DNA from 3 places in the Lactococcus formosensis genome. Region 3 is predicted to be linked to each of the others. Evidence: riboswitches for the same ligand, from Rfam matches in the RefSeq annotation. Region 3 holds a riboswitch; each other region holds the start of a gene.

Region 1 (4,674 bases), 510 kb from region 3:
GCTTGAAGTCTACAATTCCCATCAGTTGAAAACTTGAGAGTTCCATCACCAAAGTATCTTGAGCAGTCGCATGGGCAGCTACTTCAGAGGCAGGAAAACCAATATTTCCTGCTAATTTTGCAGATTGCCCGTCTGCATTTAAAATATCTGCTATCAGCGTTGTTGTTGTTGTTTTACCATTGGTTCCAGTAATCCCAATAATTGGGGCTTCCGAAACAAGATAAGCAAGTTCTACTTCCGTAATAACTGGAATCTTTTTATCCAATGCTTTCTTTATCATTGGGTTATCATAACGAATACCTGGATTTTTTACCATAAAATCAAAATCTTCGTCTAAAAGTTCAAGGGGATGGCTACCACAGATAACTTCAATGCCTTCTTCCAAAAGGGCTTGTGCGGCAGGGTTTTCTTCAAAAGCCTTTCCGTCATTTACAGTTACGTGTGCACCTAGAGTATGAAGCAAGCGGGCTGCAGCTTCTCCTGATTTTGCTAATCCAAGGATGAGTACTTTTTTTTCTTCAAAAGTTTTGATTTTTTTCATTGTTCCTATTCTTTCTACTTCCCTCTATTTTACCGCTATTTACCTATTTTTTCAATATAGAGTTTGTATTTGAAAGTTTTACTATGAAAATAAGATATCTTTTGCAAAGAAAAAAGAGCAAGTTTATGCTCTCTTTATTTAAGCTTTCAAGAAGCGTGAAAGAAATGCACGCGTCCGTTCTTCTTTCGGAGCTCCGAAGATTTCTGCTGGTCGTCCTTCTTCAGCGATAACCCCTTTATCCATGAAAATTACACGATCACTTACATCACGCGCGAATTCCATTTCATGAGTGACGATAACCATTGTTAAGCCTGTTTCAGCCAGTCCTTTCATTGTCTGTAAGACTTCGCCTACCATTTCAGGATCAAGTGCTGAAGTCGGCTCGTCAAATAAAATCACGTCTGGATTCATGGAAATCGCACGAGCAATTGCCACACGTTGTTTTTGTCCGCCGGAGAGTTGTGCAGGTTTGGCATTAGCAAAGCTTGCCATCCCCACTTTTTCTAGATTGTCGAGTGCAACAGATCGAGCTTCTTCCTGGCTTTTTTTCAATACTGTAACTTGCCCAGCCATAACATTTTCGATAACATTCATATTGTTAAACAAGTTGAAACTTTGGAACACCATACCAAGATGCGTGCGATACTTTGGAATATCAAAGCCTTTTTCTAAAACATTTTCACCTTTATAAATTATTTCTCCACCAGAAGGTTTCTCCAATAAATTAATCGAACGAAGTAATGTTGATTTACCACTTCCAGATGAGCCAATAATCGAAATAACTTCGCCCTGATTTACCGTCAAGTGAATATCTTTCAACACTTCATTACTACCAAATGATTTTTTTAAATGATTGATTTCTAAGATTGCTGTCATTTAAGCGTCCCCCGGTTCTTGTACTTGCATTTGATTTTGGATTGGGACATATGCATCTGGTCCATCCATTTTTCTTTCTACGAAGCGTAGAATACGTGTCACTGTAAATGTTAAGACAAAGTAAATTGCACAGATTACAGCAAAGGTTTGGAAATACATAAAGTTTTGTTGCGCCACTGTTGTCCCTTGGAAAAAGAGCTCTGTTACTGAAATTACAGACAAGACTGATGTATCTTTAATATTAATGACAAATTCATTTCCTGTTGCGGGAAGAATATTTCGTAAGACTTGTGGCAGAACAACTTTACGCATAGTTTGTCCATGAGTCATACCAATAGCTTGTGCAGCTTCGAATTGCCCTTGATCAACAGAGAAAATTCCGCCCCGTACAATCTCAGACATATAAGCACCCGTATTGATGGACACAATAATGAGTGCAGCTAAAGTCCGATCTAAGCTCAATCCGAAAGCTAGAGCGGTTCCGTAGTAAAGCACCATTGCTTGAACAATCATTGGTGTTCCACGGAAAATTTCAATATAAGCTGAAATGAACCAGCCAAATACTTTATGTAAAAAGGCTAAAAATTTATTACTGATTTCTGGAATAGTACGATAAACACCAATAAGAAGACCTAATATCGTACCAATAATCGTACCAATCAGAGAGATGAATAAAGTCATCCCTGTACCATTAAGAAACTGTTTACCGTTATCTCTTACAATACTGATAATTTGATCATACCAAGCGCCTTGTGTTTTGGCTTCTGGCTGGGCAGCAATCATTTCATCCATCAGATCTTTTTGATCTTGAGGCGTAAAACTTGTCAAAAAGCTGTTAATCACAGGCAAGTTGGGGTCATTTTTACGTAAACCTACTGCGACTGTTGTATCATCAGAGTTTGTAACAAAACCTTTTCCTTCGCTAAATTCAATCATTTTGAAGTCTGGGTTTGCTTTTTCTGCTGTCACTCCTTCTGGACGTTCAGCCACATAACCATCGATAGCTCCACTCTGTAAAGCCACTCGCATGCTTGAAAAATCTTTCATTGCTGTTTGCTTATTAACACTTTCAATCTGGTCAATCATGTTATAGTGGAAAGTCCCCAGCTGGGCAGTAATTTTTGCACCAGAGAAGTCTGCTAAGCTCGATGCTTGAGCAAAGGGGCCGCCACTTTTGACCATCATTACAAGGTTAGATGTATAATACGGCTCTGAAAAGGCAATTTGTTCTCTGCGTTCAGCAGTTGGTGACATCCCTGCGATAATGCCATCAATCTTCCCAGATTTCAGTGCAGGAAGCAAACCATCCCAGCTTGATTTTACAATCACCAATTCTTTATTTAACTTGTCTGCAAGTTTTTTTGCTACTTGTACATCGTAACCATTTGCCCATTGACCATCCACACCATCAATAGGGACAGCACCGTTGCTATCATCATATTGTGTCCAGTTAAAAGGGGCATACGCAGCCTCCATTCCGACACGGAACTGATCTGCACTCACTTTTGAACTCCCGATAAATAATGCCGTAAACAACGTCGCGACAAGTAAGAATAAGTTTTTTCTTCTCATAATACTCTCTCTTTCATTTTTCCAAATAAAAAGCAACCTTTACACAGAGAGGTTGCTAAACGTTGTACGTGATTCATATTATCAGTAAGTAACGAATAGCACTCCGCAAAACTGCGACAGTTCAGCAAGTATCCCTTGCTGCCCCAACGAACTCACCTGGACGAGTGAATTCATTTCGGCAATGTCTCCTCCGTTTTACTTCAACGCTTGTCCAGCTCAGTAAAACTTCCTATTCATTGCGACCTCTATCATTTTATTTGTATATTGTAATTTAAATCTTAACCTTTTTTTAAATGAATGTCAACAATTTTCTCTAATTATCAAAAAACTCGAAAAATAAGAGCAAGATTAAAAGCCTAACAAGTACTTTTAGATACTCACTAGACTTTTTAAGTTTATTTAATCTTAGGAATTTTTAAAGTAAATTTTGAACCCTCTCCTACAACGGAAGTCACGCTAACATCTCCCTCATAGTTCTCCACTATACGTTGAATAATAGATAGCCCAAGCCCAGTTCCTCCTATATCTCGATTTCGTGCTTTATCCGCACGGAAGAAACGTTCAAATACATGTTTTAAATCTTCTTGGCTAATACCATAACCACGGTCCTCCACAGTTGTAATGATATATTCATCATCTTCTTCAAGATGTATCTGGACTTCTTGACGATCTTCAGGCGAGTATTTTATCGCATTATCAATCAATATTTTCAAACCTTGCTCATAATGGTTGGGATATATATGTGCTAATCTTCCTGATGGCAAGTCATTTTCAACAGTTAACTTTAAATCAGGATGGATGAGTAGAAAATTTTTCTTAAGAAAATTCGAAACTTCTGTTGGATCACAGATTAGGTCTTCATCTTGAAAATCAATGCTTTCAAGACGCGCCAATGCGAGCATCTCTTCCAACATCGTTCTCATCGTACTAACTTCTTCTATACTGGCCTGTAAAGACTCCTCAAGCACTTCAGGATCATTTTTCCCCCAACGATTCAAGAGATTCAAATGCCCATCCAAAACTGCAAGTGGCGTCCGTAACTCATGACTGACATCGGAAACAAAACGTTTCTGCTGATCAACGTAATCATTAAGCTTGATCATCATATCATTATAAACTGTTGCAAGTTCCTCAATTTCATCCCCCGTCTGAATAACGACAGGTTTGAAATCTGCCTTCAAATTATTGGCACGTGTAGTGATTGCATCGTGCAAATGTTCCAAAGGCTTGATATAGCGACTCGCCATAAAGTAACCAACAAACTGAGCTATAAAGAGAGCTATAATTTCTAAGATAATCAAGGCAACAAGTAGCTTTGTACGCACACTATAATAATAGCTCATATCATAAAAAGCCTGTACATAGCCGATCAGTTCACCCGTTTTTTTGGAGTGCACAGGTCGCTCCACCAAATAACCAGAATATTCGCCAAATGTACGTACAGCTTGCGATGAATTACCCACATCTTTCCTTAGAGGAAAACCATACGAATTGGTCGAGTAAATCAGGTTCTCACCTACATCGAAGACATAAAAGGACTTTCTTGAACCAATCATACTTCCTAGTGTTTCAAGTTCATTTTCTCTTCCCTGACTGGAGGCTGTGTAGTCTTTGGCATAAGCCAAATAATTCGCAAGATTTTCTTCTGACAGTTTGTTTACCGATTGGGACAGACTTTGTTCAAC
Region 2 (4,674 bases), 380 kb from region 3:
GGGTAATCACAAGCAAACTATCCGCACCTAACTTTTCAAATGCTTGAGCAAATTCCACTGCTTGTGCTGTGTTATTACTTCCTGCTCCAACATTGATATGAACACGTCCAGCAACCTGTTTAACTACAAACTCAACGATTGCTTTTTTCTCCTCAAAGCTAATCGTCGGTGCTTCTCCTGTTGTGCCTAAAATAGAAATAGCCGCACTTCCATGGCTAATCTGAAATTCAATCAGCTCAGCTAATTTTTCAAAATTTATAGAATTATCATCATTAAAGGGCGTGATGAGCGCCACAATTGAACCTTTAAGCATTATTTTCTCCTGTAGATATATTTCAGAAACCTTTGACGAGTGTTGCGATAGAAGAAAAGGAAACTACTCATCGTATAATTTTCTTTCTCTTGAAAAACATCTTCTCTTCGCCTTGTTCTTACTCCACTCCTTTAATTTGTATCCAAATATTATTTATGATTTTATCAGTGGTTAGAAGTAAAAGCTGTTACAAGCATTTACCAGCTAATTTTCGGTTAGATTTCAAACTCAAAGCCATCCAATGTTGCAAAATAGTCTTCAGGTCGCTCTGCCCGTCGAATCATACGCGTGCTCCCATCTTGCTGAAGCAATAATTCGGCACTTCGTAATTTTGCATTATACTGATATCCCATCGAAAAACCATGCGCACCTGTGTCATGAATGACTAATAGGTCTCCCTCATCAATCACAGGAAGTTCGCGCTGCCTGGCAAATTTATCATTGTTTTCACATAATGAACCAGTCACGTCAACAATTTCTTTCACTTTATCTTCCTCCTTTCCTATAACAGTAATATGATGATAAGCATCATAAAATGCTGGTCTCATCAGATTAACTGCGCTCGCATCCACACCAATATACGTCCGATAGGTTTGCTTTCTATGCAAGACACGTGTGACCAGTAAGCCATGAGGCGCCAACATAAAGCGTCCCAGTTCCGTATAAATTTTGACTTCTCCTAGGCCATTGGCAGTTAGAACTTCATCATAAACACGATGTACTCCTTCGCCAATGACAGCAATATCGTTAGGAGCTTCATCCGGACGATAATTAACGCCGATACCACCAGAAAGATTTATAAAATCAAGAGAAACGCCTGTTTTTTCACGAATTTCAAGTGCTAATTCAAATAATTGCTGTGCTAATTTTGGATAATATTCATTTGTCACAGTATTTGAAGCCAAAAAGCTATGCATTCCAAATTTCTTCACACCCAACTTTTGCAAATCTCTAATTCCCTGAATCAGTTGGGCTTTTGTCATTCCAAATTTTGATTCTTCAGGATTATCCATAATTTTGGTACCCATTGTAAAAACTCCACCAGGGTTATAGCGTAAGCTCATTGTTTCGGGAAATTCAAATCCTGCCAATGTGGATAAAAATTCAATATGGTTGTATGCATCAATATTAATCGTAGCCCCTAGCTTTTTGGCTAATAAAAATTCTTCAGCTGGAGTGTCATTTGATGAAAACATTATTTCAGAATTATCAAAACCACATTTATTTGCCAGTATAAGCTCAACATAACTCGCGCAATCAGCTCCACAACCTTCTTCTTGCAAAATTTTCAAAATTGCAGGCGTTGGTGTAGCTTTTACCGCAAAGAATTCTTTGAAACCTTTATTCCAAGAAAATGCTGTGTTTAGCGCTCTTGCTTTTTCACGAATTCCGTGCTCGTCATACAAATGAAATGGTGTCGGAAATTCTGCAGTAATTTTATCTAATTGATCTTTAGTAATAAATGGTACTTTCATTTCATGCTCCTGTGGACTTGCTATGCAAATCTTTATCTGAAGATTTCGGTAGTTTCAATGCTATGGAGGCTTGTCAAAAATTGTAACTGAAAGAAGGAAGATTTTACTTTTAGTCTACCAAATGATATTTTTCCCCATCTCAATCTTTAACTCTGTCTCCAGTGCCCTTTGACCACTGATATAATGAGTTTTGATGTAAGAAGCAGAGTTTTTCTTATTCGTTGACTCGCTAAAACATTATTCTATCGTTGTCGCGCTTCAACCTACAAACTCACATCGTATAAAAACAAAAGGCACTTGTAAGTACAAGCGCCTTTTATGTCGTCATGAAAATAGAGTAAAAAAAGAATTCTATATTATTCGGTTCGATCACTTAGCGCCAGACTTATTCAAGTCCGAGTGGTATAGGTGTTTCCTATACCCCCACGCTAGCCAGATGCCTCTGTTGCTAACGTTCGGCAATGATTACCTTTCGTACACGGTCGTCGGATGCCTCCTCTCGTGTAGTACTCATTTGCATTGCTACCTCTAATTTATTTTTCACAATTATAATATTTTCAGTATTGTTTGTCAATTGAAAACTTTTCAAATTTTTGGTATTGACTTATTTTTTTCTTTAAAACTGCTTTAAATCAAGGTTTACAAGGTGTATTTTTTCTCTGAACTTCTGAACCTCCAAAATATTTTGCAACATTGTTTTGTGAATTTTTAAAATAAAATGCTATAATACAAATTTAAAACGACGAATATACGGAGTTTTTGCTTGAAGCCAACTTTAACTATTGACCTGCGGAGGTGCTATGTATGGATTTATCAAATAAATTTAACACTAATCTTGGAAAAATTGAAATTTCTAAAATTCGTGAATTTGATCAGGAAATCTCCAAAATACCGAATGTTTTGAAATTAACACTTGGTAAACCAGATTTTCCGACACCTGAACATATCAAAAAAGCTGCAATTGATGCGATTGATGCCGATGAAAGTCATTATACTGGCATGCGTGGCCTGATTGAACTCCGTCATGCAGCCAGTCAATTTGTAGCTGAAAAATACAATTTGCATTACGATGCTGAAACAGAAATTTTGACCACAGTTGGTGTCACAGAGGCGATTGCTACTTGTCTCCTTTCAATTATTGAACCTGGCGATAAAGTTCTAATCCCAGCACCTGCTTATCCAGGTTATGCGCCTGTAGTAAGCTTAGCTGGCGGTCAATTGGTCGAGATTGATACCACAACTGATAAATTTGTCTTAACTCCTGAAAAACTTGAACAAGTATTGAACGAAACCGAGAATATCAAGGCTATCATCCTTAATTATCCTTCAAATCCAACGGGCATAACTTACACTCATGCCCAACTTAAAACACTTGCTGAAATCATCAAAAAACATGAAATTTTTGTCCTTTCTGACGAAGTTTATTCTGAAATTAACTATAGCCAACATGTACATACTTCTATTTCGACCTTTTTACGTGATCAAACTTTTGTACTTAATGGCCTTTCAAAATCACATGCGATGACGGGTTGGCGAATGGGGCTGATTTTTGCAGAAAAATACTTGATTGATCAGCTTGTAAAAACACACCAATATCTGGTTACTTCTGCCTCAACACAATCGCAATGGGCAGCAGTTGAAGCTCTGAGTAAAGGAAAAAATGATGCTGAGCTAATGAAAGTCGAATACCTCAAACGGCGGGATTACATTATTGAGAAAATGACTGAACTTGGCTTTGAAATTATCAAGCCAGACGGGGCTTTCTATATTTTTGCCAAAATTCCAGCAGAATATAACAGCAATTCTTTTGAATTTTTATATGATTTTGCAAAGAAAAAACATGTAGCATTCATTCCAGGCTCAGCCTTTGGTCAATATGGTGAAGGTTATGTCCGTTTGTCCTATGCAGCTTCAATGGAAGTGATTGAGATTGCTATGGAGAGATTGAAAGAATATCTTTCGGAATAACTTACTATTATCGTTGTGCTATACTCAGAGTTTATCTTTGCTTTAATGTAAACCTTCTCAAAAAAGACGAGCTTTTTCTCGTCTTTTTTGTTATATATTCACTCTTGTTATTAATCAACGAAAATAGGTTTGGCTTATAAAAAAGAGATAGTTTTAATGTGTAAATCCATATACTTTATTTTTAGGATTATTATGGTCTTTAAGATGTGCCTCTATATGTGATCCCTATAACTCCTACATTACCAATAGTATATCCATCAACATAATCCATAACCTTGTCTAGATTAATTAACATATGGTTTTTGTCCATCGGTACTTCACGCATTTCAATATCCCAATATACACAGAATTTTCCCAACAAACTTGATGCCCAGAAGAATTAACGAGATTTGTTTTTTTAGCCTTAATGTCCAAGCCTAACTTTTCTGCTCGTTTACGCCAAGAGAATTTCATTGCCGCTCCACCCAACATACAAGCTTCTGAAGAACCAATTGTTGATGTTCCCATAAACTGTTCGTTTTCACTTGCATTCCAAAGGTCAGCAATTATATTTACACGACGTTTTTCAATTTCGATTGTTCTTGGGTATTCTGATTTATCTATTACATTTTTCTCTAGAGTTTGACTCATCAGTTTTACTGCTTCAGATTCCATGTATGTTTGACAAAAATGACTAAGTCCAACCGCGCATTTCCTTCAGCTAGTATCTCATCTTGAACCAATTGGTAAGCTACCCGAGGTTCGATCGATTTTCTCCCTACTTTATCTCTGTGAGTTCAAAGCATTGACAGCTTTCTTAGAAAATGATATTATTATTCCTAATAAAAACGAAAGGAGCTGTACACCCAATGATCAACTGTTATTCTACTCAACTTTGGCAAAGATACAGGTGTATGTATGGCTTCTAACTGAAGAAAA
Region 3 (4,674 bases):
CGCACACGCATAAAATGTGGTTCAACGAAAATCCCATAAGCCAAAAGGCAAAAAAGTAAAATTATAATCCATGTCATTGCTTTATTTTACCACATTCATATTTTTTATTCTTCATAATAAGATTAATGAATCCCTTTGTATAAAAGAAGCTAACAAAAAAACACCCGAAGGTGCTTAATTATTTCTTAGTTTTCGTCAGAAGCTACGAATGGCAAGAGAGCCATAACACGTGCGCGTTTGATAGCTGTAACCACTTTACGTTGGTTTTTAGCTGAAGTACCAGTTACGCGACGTGGCAAGATTTTACCACGTTCTGAGATAAAACGTTTCAAGAGTTCAGTGTCTTTGTAATCAACAACTTCGATTTTGTTAGCTGCGATAAAGTCAACTTTTTTACGGCGTTTGAAGCCACCACGTTTTTGAAAAGCCATAGTGTGTTTCTCCTTATATTATTGTAAGATGTTGTTGAGTAGAAAAGTCAATACGGATACCGCTTTTATACTCAACGAATAGGGCTCAGATAGACTGCCTTGTACAGCTGCCTTACTTATTAGAATGGAAGATCATCATCTGAGATTTCCATTGGTAAGCCACCAAACGGATCTGCATCACGACCAAAATCAGGTGTTGAATTGCCTGCTGAGCTGTTAGAGCCAGCAAAAGGACGATTTTGTGATTGTTGTTGCTGTGGTGCAGAATATGAACCAGAGCCACCTTCACGTGCAGCACGACTTTCAAGCATTTGGAAGTTATCAGCCAATACCTCAGTCACGTAAACACGTTGACCTTCTTTGTTCTCATAATTTCGTACTTGAATACTACCTGTTACACCAATCAAGGCACCTTTTTTAGCCCAATTTGCCAAGTTTTCAGCAGATTGGCGCCAGATGACACAGTTAATGAAATCAGCTTCACGCTCGCCTTGCGCGTTTTTAAAACGACGGTTAACAGCAATCGTAAATGTAGCAACCGCAGTATTTTGCGGTGTGTATCGCAGTTCAGGGTCACGCACGACGCGTCCAACCAAAACAACATTATTAATCATGATGTTTCTCCTTTAAATTTGTCCAGCTAAACTAGAATTAAGCTTCTACTTTAGTGATCATATGACGAAGAATATCGCCGTTAATCTTAGCAAGACGGTCAAATTCGCTCAAAGCTTCTGAATCAGTAGCAGCTTCAAGAGTTACGATGTGGTAGATACCTTCGCGGAAGTCTTGAATTTCGTAAGCGAGTTTGCGTGTTTCCCAGTCTTTAGACTCAAGATTAGCAGCACCGTTGTCAGTCAAGATACTATCGAAACGTTCAACGAGGGCTTTCTTTGCTTCTTCTTCAATGTTTGGACGAATAATATAAAGAATTTCGTATTTTGTCATTGATTTTTCCTCCTTTTGGACTAATGACACAGGTTGGAGCCTGTGTAAGTTATGAGTTTTACTCACGAGTATATATTCTATCAGATTTAACTACTTTTTGCAAGTTGATTTATCTTGCTTTGTGGTTTTATAAAATAAAAAATAACCCTCTGACTCTGCAGAAGATTTCTCAATGTTTTTATTTACTAAGCTACTACGTCAAGCACATTAGCTGGAATGTAGCGATACTGACCTTCTTTCGATTGATAATAGCCAAGCTTCTTCACTATAAAGTGTAACTTACAACGACTATCAAAGCGCTGATATAAGTGGGAAATCTCCCCTTGCTGGCTACGGGTTACGCATACAATTTTTTCTCCCGCGTAAGTTGGAGATACATATTTTGGGGTAAACGTCATAGAAAACCACCTCCAGATATAGTTGAGATGAAAACGCAATCATCTCTTCTTACATTATAACTCTTTTTAAGCTCTAAAACAAATGTCTAGATTTTCTTAAGGACGATACAAATCATTAAAAACTCTGTGTTTTTAAACATCGAATTGCATAATTATTCATCTTAGCTAGGCTCCTCCTTGACATCCCTCCTAAATTAATCTAAAATATTCATAAATACTTAATAAACGATAGAGGTCGCAACCAATAATAAGCTAAGCAGAGCTAGAGCATGCTGAGAAGTTTAGCCCAGGAGCGGTTGCCGAAAGAAAAGTTATGCTCACTAACTTTTCTTGGTTTAACAGGAAACACCTGTTAAACTGTCGTGATCTAATCCTAGACACGATGCGCTATTCGGATGAAAGATCTTTCTGACGTTTAGCAATCTCTAAGGGATTGCTTTTTGTATTAATATTTATAAATTTAGGAGAGAAGTAATGGATAATACTTCAAATAATGAGGGAACGCCATCCACGCAAGTTAAACGTGGTCTCAAACACCGTCACTTAACAATGATAGCTTTAGGAGGAACGATTGGTACCGGGTTATTTGTTGCATCAGGTGCAACAATTTCTCAAGCTGGACCTCTGGGCGCCTTAGTAGCCTATATCGCTATTGGCCTCATGGTTTTCTTCCTTATGACGTCTTTAGGTGAAATGGCATCTTATCTTCCAGTGTCTGGCTCTTTTGCATCATTTGCCGACCGTTATGTGGATAAAGCTTTTGGTTTCGCGATGGGTTGGAATTATTGGTTTAACTCAGCAATTACTGTGGCGGTTGAGGCTGCTACAGTTGGTGTCATTATGCAATTTTGGTTGCCCCATGTGCCTACATGGATATGGTCAACTATCGTAATTGCGCTTATCCTCTTGGTTAATCTTATTTCAGCTAAGGCTTATGGTGAAGCAGAATTTTGGATGGCGACAATTAAAGTCATCGCTGTTATCGCCTTTATCGTGATTGGTCTCGCAACAATTTTTGGAATTATGAGTTATAAGCCAGATGTGGCACGCAATCTTTCTGCTGGAGGAAATCATGGTTTTGTCGGTGGTATTGGAGGTATGATTGCTGTCTTCATGATTGCAGGCTTCTCTTTCCAAGGTACTGAAATCGTTGGTATTGCAGCCGGTAAATCAGAAAATCCTGAGAAAAATGTTCCCTCAGCGATTAAACAAGTCTTTTGGCGGATTATTATTTTCTATTTCCTCTCAATATTCGTAATCGGTGCCTTGGTTTACTATAAAGACCCAAGTCTTCTCCGTGCAGCAACACAAAGTGATATTACTGTTTCTCCATTTACCTTGGTATTTGAACGTGCTGGCTTAGCTGCTGCTGCATCCGTTATGAATGCGGTCATCTTAACCTCTGTTATTTCATCTGCCAATTCTTGGTTATATGCTGCTTCTCGCATGCTTTTTGGTATGGCGAAAGAGGGCCATGCACCGAAAATCTTCGCTAAAACAAATACAAGCAACGGTGTACCAATTTATGCAATTTTAGCGACTGTTGCCATTGGGCTATTGGCCTTCTTGACAAGTATCTTTGGTACTGAGATTTATTTCTATTTAGTCGCTGCTTCCGGTTTGTCTGGTTTCTTGGCTTGGATTGGAATTGCTATCTGTCATTTCCGCTTCCGCCGTGCTTTTATTAAACAAGGTCATAAACTTTCTGAGTTAGGCTACCATGCCAAATGGTTCCCTATTGGGCCAATCATCGCTCTTATTCTTTCAATCATTATCGTTATCGGGCAAATTACTACCGTAACGATGAATGCGCAAAGCATCATTACGACCTACCTTGCTTTACCTCTCTTCTTGATTTTATATTTCTCTTACAAAATCGTGAAGAAAACAAAACTCATTCCTCTTGAAGAAGTTGATTTAAGCCGTGATATTGATTAAAAAAAAAAACGCCATGAGGCGTTTTTTTAATCGTTTATTACTTTCACTTTTTCTCCAAAAAATTCTTTTGCTTTACTTACAAGAACTTCTTTTTCTTCAGATTCTGGCTCAGATTCGGTATCTTTTGTAACATGTTGTCCTCCTTTTTTGAGGCTTAAAACATACTCTTGACGTAAAGCTTGCCAATCTTGCTCTGCTAAAGCAATAATCTCTGGAGAAAATCCCAATATTGATGACATTAAATTACCAAAAGTTAATTGTAAGTTTTCATTTTCTGTAACGCGCTTTGCTAAATTACCATGAGGAAAAGTAACCACCACAAAATTACTTGAGGCAGCGACAGGTGCTGTATTATTGATTATGGCGCGATCTGAAGGCTTGGTAAAGCTGGAAACTATCTCCGGCCATGCACCAAAAACTGCTTGACGAGCTTCGTTGGTCGCTTCCTTTAGAGCTTTAAAAACTAACTCTTGGTTTACAGTATACTTTTCGGTCACTGCTTTCGTTTTTACTTGTTGCTTGATTTGAACTTCTTGACTGACGGTAGATACTACAGTCTGACTTCCTGTTTCTGCCAACTTAGCTTTTAGCGCTGCAACTTCTGCTTTTAATGCCTGAAGTTCATCGTTTAAACTTTCTGGAACTTCTTTAGCTTCGGCAGAAGGATAAGCCCCTGTATCTACAAGACGCATCGTCATCACATCTGCAGCAATTTTGCTCTGTGTTGTCTCTTTAATAATTTTCAAGGACTCAATTGCAATATTAATCCATTGGTAAAGACGTGGACGTGGGATTTCATTGTTTTCCTTTAAAAGTAAATCGCGGAAATAAGTCAAGAGATCTTCCGTGAAGCGCAACATATTTTTTCCTTCAAGAAAGATTTTCTCTAAGGCATCAAGTGCTGTTGGACCATCTGAAGCTGCCAATGCTGCAACATAAGAGATCAACGCTTCATTAGCAAT

Evidence for each region. Region 3 has a riboswitch for lysine ahead of VNN39_RS03875 (amino acid permease). Riboswitches for the same ligand answer to the same signal wherever they lie in the genome.
Region 1: it holds a riboswitch for lysine, as region 3 does, so the genes downstream of both, VNN39_RS01370 (ABC transporter permease subunit) here and VNN39_RS03875 (amino acid permease) in region 3, are expected to answer to the same signal.
Region 2: it holds a riboswitch for lysine, as region 3 does, so the genes downstream of both, VNN39_RS05735 (diaminopimelate decarboxylase) here and VNN39_RS03875 (amino acid permease) in region 3, are expected to answer to the same signal.

Annotation. Positions count from the first base shown of each region.
Region 1 is NZ_CP141721.1:273,590-278,263, forward strand. Features, by position in the region: gene murD (UDP-N-acetylmuramoyl-L-alanine--D-glutamate ligase) at 1-541, opposite strand, end outside; gene VNN39_RS01365 (amino acid ABC transporter ATP-binding protein) at 680-1,417, opposite strand; gene VNN39_RS01370 (ABC transporter permease subunit) at 1,418-2,989, opposite strand; lysine riboswitch at 3,078-3,245, opposite strand; gene VNN39_RS01375 (HAMP domain-containing histidine kinase) at 3,385-4,674, opposite strand, start outside.
Region 2 is NZ_CP141721.1:1,164,506-1,169,179, reverse strand. Features, by position in the region: gene dapA (4-hydroxy-tetrahydrodipicolinate synthase) at 1-313, opposite strand, end outside; gene VNN39_RS05735 (diaminopimelate decarboxylase) at 529-1,788, opposite strand; lysine riboswitch at 2,155-2,327, opposite strand; gene VNN39_RS05730 (pyridoxal phosphate-dependent aminotransferase) at 2,593-3,756, shown strand; partial or broken gene VNN39_RS05725 (pyridoxal-dependent decarboxylase) at 3,965-4,502, opposite strand.
Region 3 is NZ_CP141721.1:784,327-789,000, reverse strand. Features, by position in the region: gene VNN39_RS03895 (metallophosphoesterase) at 1-77, opposite strand, end outside; gene rpsR (30S ribosomal protein S18) at 186-431, opposite strand; gene ssb (single-stranded DNA-binding protein) at 551-1,045, opposite strand; gene rpsF (30S ribosomal protein S6) at 1,083-1,376, opposite strand; lysine riboswitch at 1,996-2,172, shown strand; gene VNN39_RS03875 (amino acid permease) at 2,249-3,712, shown strand; gene dnaX (DNA polymerase III subunit gamma/tau) at 3,739-4,674, opposite strand, start outside.